DNA from 3 places in the Bacillus vallismortis genome. Region 3 is predicted to be linked to each of the others. Evidence: riboswitches for the same ligand, from Rfam matches in the RefSeq annotation. Region 3 holds a riboswitch; each other region holds the start of a gene.

Region 1 (3,279 bases), 1.9 Mb from region 3:
AAATGGATTTTTTCATTTCTCCCGCATATTCTGTTCCGCCGATTAAAATCGTACGCTTTTCGAAAGAGACAATAATAAACGTTTCGGAATGTGTGCCGTCTGTTTTTGGGTCCGCTTTGAAATGCGGGGCAGAAAGAATGGTAAACGGCTGTTCAACTGTTTTCTTGTCATTGCCTTCCGGGCGGATAAACAGCTGTCTGGCGAATAAATTATGCCATGCGAACTCATTGACGACGGTGATCGGCAGTCTGTATGTTTCATCTGCTCCGGCGAATCCTTCAAAAACAAACAGCTCATCCCGCTGTTTCAAATAGCTGACAACTTTCGTGTACAGCCGCTCAAACGCTTCTTCTGAAATCGGCTGATTCACCGTCCCCCAATCGATCTTATGTTTCGTGTTTTCTTCCTCCACGATGAATTTGTCCTTCGGTGAACGTCCTGTGTAAGCGCCTGTAGTCGCCCGAACGGCACCTGTGGATGTTAAAATGCCTTCGTTTCGGGACAGTACTTTTTCTGTAAGCTGTGCTGCTGATAAATTATGACACACATTTGAACTTGTTAATAAAGCTTGTAAATCAGCGGTTAAATCAACTGAGTTCATATGAAACCTTCCTTTATCGTTTATTTGTGTTTTGCTAATTGTGAAATAGTATAACATATATTTTCAAATAGTCTATACTATTTATCGTTTTTTGTGTGTGCGTTTCCATTGTTTTCCCTTGATATAGGTGCCTATTTCTTCTGAATCATATTGACATTGCAAACCCTTTTACGATAAGATATTTCATTGAGCGGATACTCTTATCCCGAGCTGGCGGAGGGACAGGCCCTATGAAGCCCAGCAACCGGTTTCTCTGTTATTATTATGTTCACCCATGTGAGACAACCAAGGTGCTAACCTGTTGCAAGGTTGTATGATTCCTTGAGCGATAAGAGTGAAAGGCACAAAGACCAAACCCTTTCCTCGATGGAAAAGGTTTTTTTATTTCATAAATATGCCAATTAACATTCTCTAATATAACGTTACATTGTATAAGAGGGAGCGAGTTCCGTATCATATAGACAAGGTCTTTCGGGAGGCCTTGTGCAGGAGGAAGCAAAACATGAGTAAAAATCGTCGTTTATTTACATCAGAATCTGTTACGGAGGGACATCCGGATAAAATCTGTGACCAGATTTCTGACAGCATCTTAGATGAAATTTTAAAGAAAGACCCTAACGCGCGTGTTGCTTGTGAAACGTCAGTGACTACCGGGTTGGTTCTTGTCAGTGGGGAGATCACAACATCTACGTATGTTGACATTCCAAAAACGGTTCGCCAAACCATTAAAGAAATCGGATACACACGTGCGAAATACGGATTTGATGCGGAAACTTGCGCGGTTTTAACATCAATTGACGAACAGTCTGCAGATATCGCGATGGGTGTAGACCAAGCGCTTGAAGCCCGTGAAGGCACAATGAGCGATGAAGAAATCGAAGCGATCGGTGCCGGTGACCAAGGTTTAATGTTCGGTTATGCGTGCAACGAAACGAAAGAGCTTATGCCTCTTCCGATTTCACTTGCCCATAAATTGGCCCGCCGCCTAAGTGAAGTCCGTAAAGAAGATATTCTTCCGTACCTTCGCCCTGACGGCAAAACACAGGTAACGGTTGAGTACGATGAAAATAACAAACCTGTCCGTATTGACGCGATTGTTATTTCAACTCAGCATCACCCTGAAATTACGCTTGAGCAAATCCAGCGCAACATTAAAGAACATGTCATCAATCCGGTTGTTCCTGAAGAGCTGATTGATGAAGAAACAAAATATTTCATCAACCCTACAGGACGTTTCGTTATCGGAGGCCCTCAAGGGGATGCGGGACTTACAGGACGCAAAATCATCGTTGATACGTACGGCGGCTATGCTCGCCACGGCGGAGGCGCGTTCTCAGGCAAGGATGCGACGAAGGTAGACCGTTCTGCTGCTTATGCAGCGAGATACGTTGCGAAAAACATCGTTGCGGCTGAGCTTGCTGATTCTTGCGAAGTACAGCTTGCTTATGCGATCGGTGTTGCACAGCCTGTGTCAATCTCAATCAACACATTCGGTTCCGGAAAAGCTTCTGAAGAAAAACTGATTGAAGTTGTTCGCAATAACTTTGATTTACGACCTGCCGGCATTATCAAAATGCTTGATTTGCGCCGTCCGATCTACAAACAAACTGCTGCGTATGGCCACTTTGGACGTCACGATGTTGATCTTCCGTGGGAGCGTACAGACAAAGCGGAGCAGCTGCGCAAAGAAGCTTTAGGAGAATAATTTTATAGCCGCTTACTGGTTAAGCGGCTTTCCTTTTTTGTTGTTGTATTCATATTTATTTTTTACATAACTGTGAAACCAAATACTATTCACAGCGTCTATAAATAGGGGTTCAATGATGACAATTTTAATTATGGAGGCAATACTATGTGTGGATTTGTCGGGGTTTTTAACAAGCATCCGTTAGCTCAAACCGCTGATCAAGAAGAACTAATCAAACAAATGAACCAAATGATCGTTCACCGCGGTCCTGACAGTGATGGATATTTCCATGATGAGCACGTTGGATTCGGATTCAGACGGCTCAGCATTATTGACGTAGAAAATGGCGGACAGCCTTTATCATATGAAGATGAAACCTATTGGATTATCTTTAACGGAGAAATCTATAACTATATTGAACTAAGAGAAGAACTAGAAGCAAAGGGGTATACATTCAATACAGATTCGGACACAGAAGTTCTTCTTGCGACTTATCGCCACTACAAAGAAGAAGCGGCGTCCAAACTCCGCGGGATGTTTGCCTTTCTGATTTGGAATAAAAACGATCATGTGCTATATGGAGCCAGAGATCCGTTCGGCATTAAGCCGTTGTACTACACAACGATTAATGATCAGGTTTATTTTGCCTCAGAGAGAAAAAGTTTAATGGTTGCTCAGAATGAGATTGAAATAGACAAAGAGGCATTGCAGCAGTACATGTCTTTCCAATTTGTTCCTGAACCAAGCACGCTTGATGCCAATGTGAAAAAAGTAGAGCCGGGTTCACAGTTTACAATCCGCCCGGATGGCGATATCACATTCAGAACGTATTTCAAAGCGAACTTCAAGCCTGTTCAGACAGAAGAAGACAAGCTAGTGAAAGAAGTCAGAGACGCGATCTATGACTCTGTAAAAGTTCATATGAGAAGTGATGTTCCTGTCGGTTCATTCCTGTCTGGCGGAATTGATTCTTCCTTTATTGTATCCGTTG
Region 2 (3,279 bases), 220 kb from region 3:
GGCGAACCCGGCCAGCTTTTCACCGAAGTATTCGACCATGTCTGTCCGTTCAAATTCACCATGAGCAAGGACATCAAGTTCCAATTCTTCCTGAATATCAATCCATCGTTTTGTTTCTTCATTGATAAAGTTTTGATACTGTTCATCAGACCACTCATTTTTCCGCCACTTTTGGCGCGCGCTCCGCACTTCAGCGGACTGTGGGAAGCTTCCGATTGTAGTCGTCGGCAAAAGCGGAAGGCCAAGAGATTCATTTTGCACGGCTAAACGTTCTTCAAACGGAATTGGGCGCTTAAAGTCTTTATCGGTTAGTTGCTCAAGCTCTTTCTTTTGTTCAGAATGTGCGCCTGTTGCAAACTGTTTGAGCGCCTGGATATCAGTTTTCGCCTGCTGAATCTGTTCGCTGATCGCCGCTTTTCCTGATACCAAGCCTTCTTTCAAAGCTGTCAGCTCGGCTAGCTTTTCTTTTGCATAGGATAAGCCGTTCAGCAGATCCTTCTCCAGATGCTCATCAGGGTGCTTCGCTACCGGAACGTGCAGCAGGCTGCTGGAAGGCTGAATCCACAGTTCATCAACCTTTGCAGTGCTCAGAATATCAAGAACGGCATCAAGGCGTTCCTCGAGATCCGCTTTCCAAATGTTGCGTCCGTCGATAACGCCGGCTGCCAGCACCTTGTCTGCTGGAAACCCGTGTGTTTTCAGCTGTTCCAGGTTTCTGCCTTTATCGTGAACGAAATCAAGGCCAATTCCTTGTACCGGGTAAGAGATCAGCTCTTCATAGGCATCAACAGAATCAAAATACGTCTGCAAAAGCACATTCAAGGAGGAAAGCTCACCTGTGATGCTTTCAAATAATTCTTTTGCGCCGCTGACATCCTCGCTAGAGGCGGTGACGAGCGCCGGCTCATCGATTTGAACCCATTTTACGCCTTCTTCTTCAAGCTCTTTCAAAAGCTGTACATATAACGGGACTAGGCGTTTTTGGATCGCTTTTGCTTCAGACGGTTCATATCCCTTAGCAAGCGTAACGAACGTATAAGGGCCGACAATCACAGGTTTGGTCTCCACACCGTATTCCTGTTTGATCCGGCGATAGTCTTCAAGCTGTTTGTTTCTTGTCAGGCGGAATTCGATGCTCTCGTCATATTCCGGAACGATGTAATGGTAATTTGTATTAAACCATTTTGTCATTTCACTGGATACAGCGTCTTTTATTCCGCGGGCGATCGCAAAGTATGTATCGGCAGCGTCAGTCAAATGTCTGAATCGTTTCGGAATCCAGTTGAAGCTGACGGCTGTGTCGAGTACATGGTCATACTGTGTGAAATCAGAAACAGGCACAACATCAATCTGCTGGTCAATTTGTGTTTTAACTGCGGATAAAAAAAGGTCGTCGATTTGTTTTAAAAATGTATCTTTATCCGTGCTGCCTTTCCAATACGCTTCAAGTGCTTTTTTCCATTCTCTGTTCAGTCCGATTCTCGGAAATCCTAAATTCGATGTTTTGATGGTTGTCATTGTTTCTCCTCCTTTTTATGTAAAACACTCTCGTTAACCCGCGGATACAGGCTGCTAAGAGGTTTTTTCACGACTAAAAAGCCTCTTTCCCATGAGAGAAAGAGGCTTTTCTGCGTAAAACACTGCCTCTCTCATCTCTCAGAACAATCTGATGGAATTAGCACCGTGCCTTATGAGACATCAGTCTCGGCGCGAAAAGCAGTGCGCCCCATTTCACAATGGAATTACGGTCGGTTGCTGTTGGGGTCAAAAGGCCAATCCCTCGCCCAACTCTCGATAAGAGAAAATGTTATTAATTTTTTGAAAAGTTAAATCATTTGTTGGTAATCTTAACAGTAATCCAAATTTGTTGTCAACATAGAATTTGAAATTATATTTACTATATTTGGATTATGTTATATAAGAAAAATAATTTTATAGGGTCATCAAATGTGATTGCTCTGCTTTTTCTGCCAGCTCATCAGGAGCGGTTAAATATAGGAAGCCATTACCTGCCAGCGTTTTTGCAATATCAAGAGGGAGTGTTCTGCGGATCAGCTGTGCATAAACCTCAGTTTCAGAAAGCTTTCTTTGAAAAGATTCTTCTTCATAGCTTTTGATTAAAGCAAGCGCTCCGCTGACATGAGGGGCAGCCATTGAGGTGCCGGTGAGTTTTCCGTACTTCTTGTTAGGAAGGGTCGATAAGATCTGTTCTCCCGGAGCCACAAGATCGATCTCTTTATTTGCATTAGAAAATTCTGATAATTCACGCGCTATGGAAACAGATCCAACCGCGATGACTTCATTATAAGCTGCAGGGTAGGAAAGCTCTTCTGTTCGTTCATTTCCGTCACCTTCATTACCCGCTGCGCAAACGACAAGCACTCCGTTTTTGACGGCGTTTATCACCGCTTCTTTTAATTCTGGCACATCGCTCGGTCCGCCAAGGGACATCGAGATGATATCAACTTTCTGTTCCACCGCGTAGTTAATGCCGTTAATAATCCATTCGTATTGGCCGCTTCCGTTTGCGCCGCCCAGAACCTTTACAATCAATAGGCTTGCCTCAGGCGCGACTCCGGCAATGCCGCCGTTTGAATCGTTAGCTGCAATCGTTCCGGCGACGTGTGTGCCGTGTCCGTTGTAGTCGGAAATCACATCTTCCTTGCCGCCGTCATCATCCGTGAAGTTTTTTCCGCCGATGATTTGGCTCTTTAAATCTGGATGGCTTGTGTCGCATCCCGTGTCCAATACTGCAATTTTTACATCTTTGCCTTTTACCCCTTTTGCCCACATTTCTGGCGCCTTAATCACTTTAATGCCCTCAGGAAGCTCGTTTACATCCATGATCTGCTCATTCGTCACATACGGGATCAAGCGGATTTCACCATTCATAAAAAAGCCCTCCTTTTTTATGCTTGCAAGTGGATTCAAGGGTGTTGCCTCATATTATATGAAAAAAGCAACCGCTCGGACAGAGCCATTTGAAGCATTTTGAAAAAATAGGATACACCCCAAAGAATGATTAAATTTCAAAATATTGGATGGCTCAGCATGTATGACTAGGATTCAGCTGTCAGTCAAGTTATAATAGTGTTGGGGAAAGGAGCGGTGTGATGAAACTGAATGAAAAATTATATGCATTTTTTTCAGAGCATGTGGAACAAATGGCAGAGGAATGGATTGAAACAATGGAGGAAAGTGATCCGAATTCGCTTTACGCCTTACATAATGCATCTGTAACGGAAGAATTGAAAGAGCAGGACAGAGAGTTTTACAGGC
Region 3 (3,279 bases):
GCTGATTCGCGGAGTAGCCAGAGAATTGTCGGCGAGCGTCAGGGCGTTGATTCCTGCTTCTTTCAATTCAGCAGCGGCGGACAAAAACGTATCAAAGCTCAATTTTTTCGGCGGGTCCAGCTCTACGATGATGGAGCGTTTTTCAACTGCGATCTCATTCAAACCGGGCTCTGTCCGCTCATGCTGAACAGAAATACATTCTTTAGCAGGGACTTTGACTTCTTTTTCAGTAATGGGGGCAAGCCCGCCAACCGCTTCCGCCATCGCCTGAATGTGATTTGGCGTGGTGCCGCAGCAGCCGCCGATAATCCGCGCGCCTTGCTTGCGGAATTCTAAGGCGCTGTTTTGAAAATATGTGTCGTCTGTTTCATAGACGAGCCGTCCCTCTTCCAGCGAAGGAAGACTGCTGTTCGGATAAACGGATAAAAACACATCATCAAAAATCGGCACTTCGCTTAGCGCTTCAATCATGTGATAAGGGCCGAGCCGGCAGTTAATGCCGACGATATCAGCCCCGAGATCCGCGATTGACCGCAATGCTTCAGAAAGCGGTGTCCCGTCCTGCAGTACACCTTGCTCGTGCATGGAGACGTTAAGCATAATTGGAAGGGCGGTCTCTTTGCGTGCGATTTTCAGCACTTCACGGGCTTCTTCTAAATCATAATACGTCTCCAACAGCAAGCCGTCCGGTTGTTCATGCAGGAGCAGGTACAGCTGCTCGCGAAAGCTGCGTTTGATTTCGTCAAGGCTGTACGCGTTTTTATTAAATGTGCGGATGCCGCCCATTGTCCCCAAAACGTACGCATCGCCTGCTGAAGCCCGCGCAATCTTCACTGCCTCCTGATTCATTTTTTTAATGTCACCCTCAAGCCCGTGCCTGGATAATTTAATATAATTGGCTCCGTACGTATTTGTTTGAATGATATTGGCTCCAGCCTCAACGTACGCTTTATGTATGCGCTGAATTTCCTCCGGCTTTGAAATGTTGAGTTCCTCAAAGCACCTGTCAATGCCGTAGGAGTAGAGGAGCGTCCCCATGGCGCCGTCACCGATTAACACCTGTTTTTGCAAATCTTCTAAAAGTCCCATTGTCTGCCTCCTTTATTCACATTCAGCAAGGAAAAAAAGAGAAATAAAAAAAGTCCTCTTAAGAAGAAGACTTTGTCAGTGATTTTGTCTCTTCTTATCTTCCAAGCTGTTCGAGCTTGCTGGATTTAGCACCTTGGTCATGGCTGAACGCCATTACACCGGTTGCTGAAGCTTCGTCGGGCCAGTCCCTCTGCTTCTCTTGATAAGAACGGATATGAAGTTTTCGTATAAGGAAATGCCAAAAGCTGCGGGGCTTTTTCCCTTTCTCCAAATTTACCGAAAATAAAGACAATAATCAATAGGATTCAGAAAATTTATCTGAAATTTATAAATTGAACGTCAATTGGCAAATCTGCGCCTCTCACTGCTGTGATAATCTGCTGCAGATCATCCTTGTTTTTACCGGTTACACGAACTTGATCATCCTGCACTTGTGACTTTACTTTCAATCCGGAGTTTTTGATGATCGCATTAACTTTTTTGGCATTATCCTTGTCAATGCCTTGAACAAGTTTGGCGCGCTGGCGCACCGTTCCGCCTGACGCGCTTTCAATCTTGCCGTAATCAATGTTTTTTGTCGGCACGTTTCGCTTAATCAATTTACTGACCAGCACGTCTTTCAGCTGGCTTAATTTAAATTCGTCATCAGAAACGAGGACAAGCTCCTCTTTATCTAAAGTAATATCGCTTTTGCTGCCTTTAAAGTCATAGCGTGTGCTGATTTCCTTGAGTGCGATTTGGATCGCGTTTTGCACTTCAGGCAACTCGACCTTGGATACAATATCAAATGAACTTTCTTTTGCCATATGAAAACCTCCATAACATTTAACTTATGTGTTGATTATAGTAGAATAAAGAGAAACTTCCAACAGAACAAAGAATCAATTTGTGATGATTGGAAAAAATGTTAACAGAATCCGCGGAAAACAAGCGGAACAGGAAGGACGATAGCATGAGACCAGGGCAGCAACTAACCTTGAGTATAGATCACCAAACCGACTTCGGTTACTTTTTGACCGATGGAGAAGACACGATTCTCTTACATAACAGTGAAATAACTGAGGATATCGAGGACAGAGACGAAGTAGAGGTCTTTATATACGTCGACCAGCAGGAAAGACTTGCGGCCACGATGAAAATTCCGTCCATCAGCGCGGACGAGTACGGCTGGGTCGAAGTGGTGGATAAAGTGGAAGATATGGGCGTTTTCGTTGATGTCGGCTTATCCAAGGATGCGCTTGTCGCAACTGAGCATTTGCCGCCATACGAGGATGTCTGGCCGCAAAAAGGCGACAAGCTCTACTGTATGCTGAAGGTGACGAACCGGGGGCGCATGTTTGCGAAACCAGCGCCGGAAGATATCATCAGCGAACTCTTTACTGACGCCTCAGAAGACCTGATGAATAAAGAGCTGACAGGTACGGTGTACAGATTGATCGCAACGGGTTCATTCATCATTACGGACGACGGCATCCGCGGTTTTATCCATCCGTCAGAAAGAAAAGAGGAGCCAAGACTCGGCTCAAGAATCACGGGACGGGTGATTCAAGTAAAAGAAGACGGTTCAGTCAACATGTCGCTGCTTCCGAGAAAACAGGATGCGTTGTCTATAGATGCCGAGTACATTCTGACGTATATGAGAACAAGAAACGGCGCTATGCCGTATAGCGACAAAAGCGAGCCTGACGATATTAGAGAACGTTTTAACATGAGCAAAGCCGCTTTTAAACGCGCGCTCGGCCATTTAATGAAAAATGGAAAAGTGTATCAGGAAAATGGATGGACATACGAGAAAAAATAGAAGGCCTCGCGCCTTCTATTTTTTATATAAGGACTTCACAAATAAAATGCTGTTACGTATCATTACGGGAGACAGAGTGTTTTGTCAGTGAAAAGACAGGGGGGAGAGTTCATGGAAGTTCGGATCGATTTTTTATTGATCTTGATTGCGGGGCTTTTCTTTTGGATTGCTTATATGGCAGGAATAAAAAAGCAAACATGGATACTGTCCGGTTTCGGCGAGTCCCGGATACGTGACAAAGACCGTCTGGCTAGAATTGCGGGATACTTTTTTCTGAATTCAGGGATATTTATTCTGTTAAACGGGTTTATTTCGTTTCAAGGACAAGACCAGCTGATTCCGCCTATGATTTTGGCATATGGAGCGGGAGTCATCATGTATGTAAAGAA

The links. Region 3 has a riboswitch for S-adenosylmethionine ahead of BV11031_RS12615 (bifunctional homocysteine S-methyltransferase/methylenetetrahydrofolate reductase). Riboswitches for the same ligand answer to the same signal wherever they lie in the genome.
Region 1: another riboswitch for S-adenosylmethionine. It lies ahead of metK (methionine adenosyltransferase); the one in region 3 lies ahead of BV11031_RS12615 (bifunctional homocysteine S-methyltransferase/methylenetetrahydrofolate reductase).
Region 2: another riboswitch for S-adenosylmethionine. It lies ahead of metE (5-methyltetrahydropteroyltriglutamate--homocysteine S-methyltransferase); the one in region 3 lies ahead of BV11031_RS12615 (bifunctional homocysteine S-methyltransferase/methylenetetrahydrofolate reductase).

Annotation. Positions count from the first base shown of each region.
Region 1 is NZ_CP026362.1:448,540-451,818, forward strand. It holds gene pckA (phosphoenolpyruvate carboxykinase (ATP)) at 1-601, opposite strand, end outside; SAM riboswitch class I at 799-936, shown strand; gene metK (methionine adenosyltransferase) at 1,104-2,306, shown strand; gene asnB (asparagine synthase (glutamine-hydrolyzing)) at 2,454-3,279, shown strand, end outside.
Region 2 is NZ_CP026362.1:2,111,785-2,115,063, reverse strand. It holds gene metE (5-methyltetrahydropteroyltriglutamate--homocysteine S-methyltransferase) at 1-1,518, opposite strand, end outside; SAM riboswitch class I at 1,647-1,801, opposite strand; gene isp (serine protease Isp) at 1,933-2,892, opposite strand; gene rsbRB (RsbT co-antagonist RsbRB) at 3,114-3,279, shown strand, end outside.
Region 3 is NZ_CP026362.1:2,330,677-2,333,955, reverse strand. It holds gene BV11031_RS12615 (bifunctional homocysteine S-methyltransferase/methylenetetrahydrofolate reductase) at 1-1,089, opposite strand, end outside; SAM riboswitch class I at 1,181-1,298, opposite strand; gene BV11031_RS12610 (YajQ family cyclic di-GMP-binding protein) at 1,404-1,895, opposite strand; gene BV11031_RS12605 (CvfB family protein) at 1,994-2,890, shown strand; gene BV11031_RS12600 (DUF3784 domain-containing protein) at 3,002-3,279, shown strand, end outside.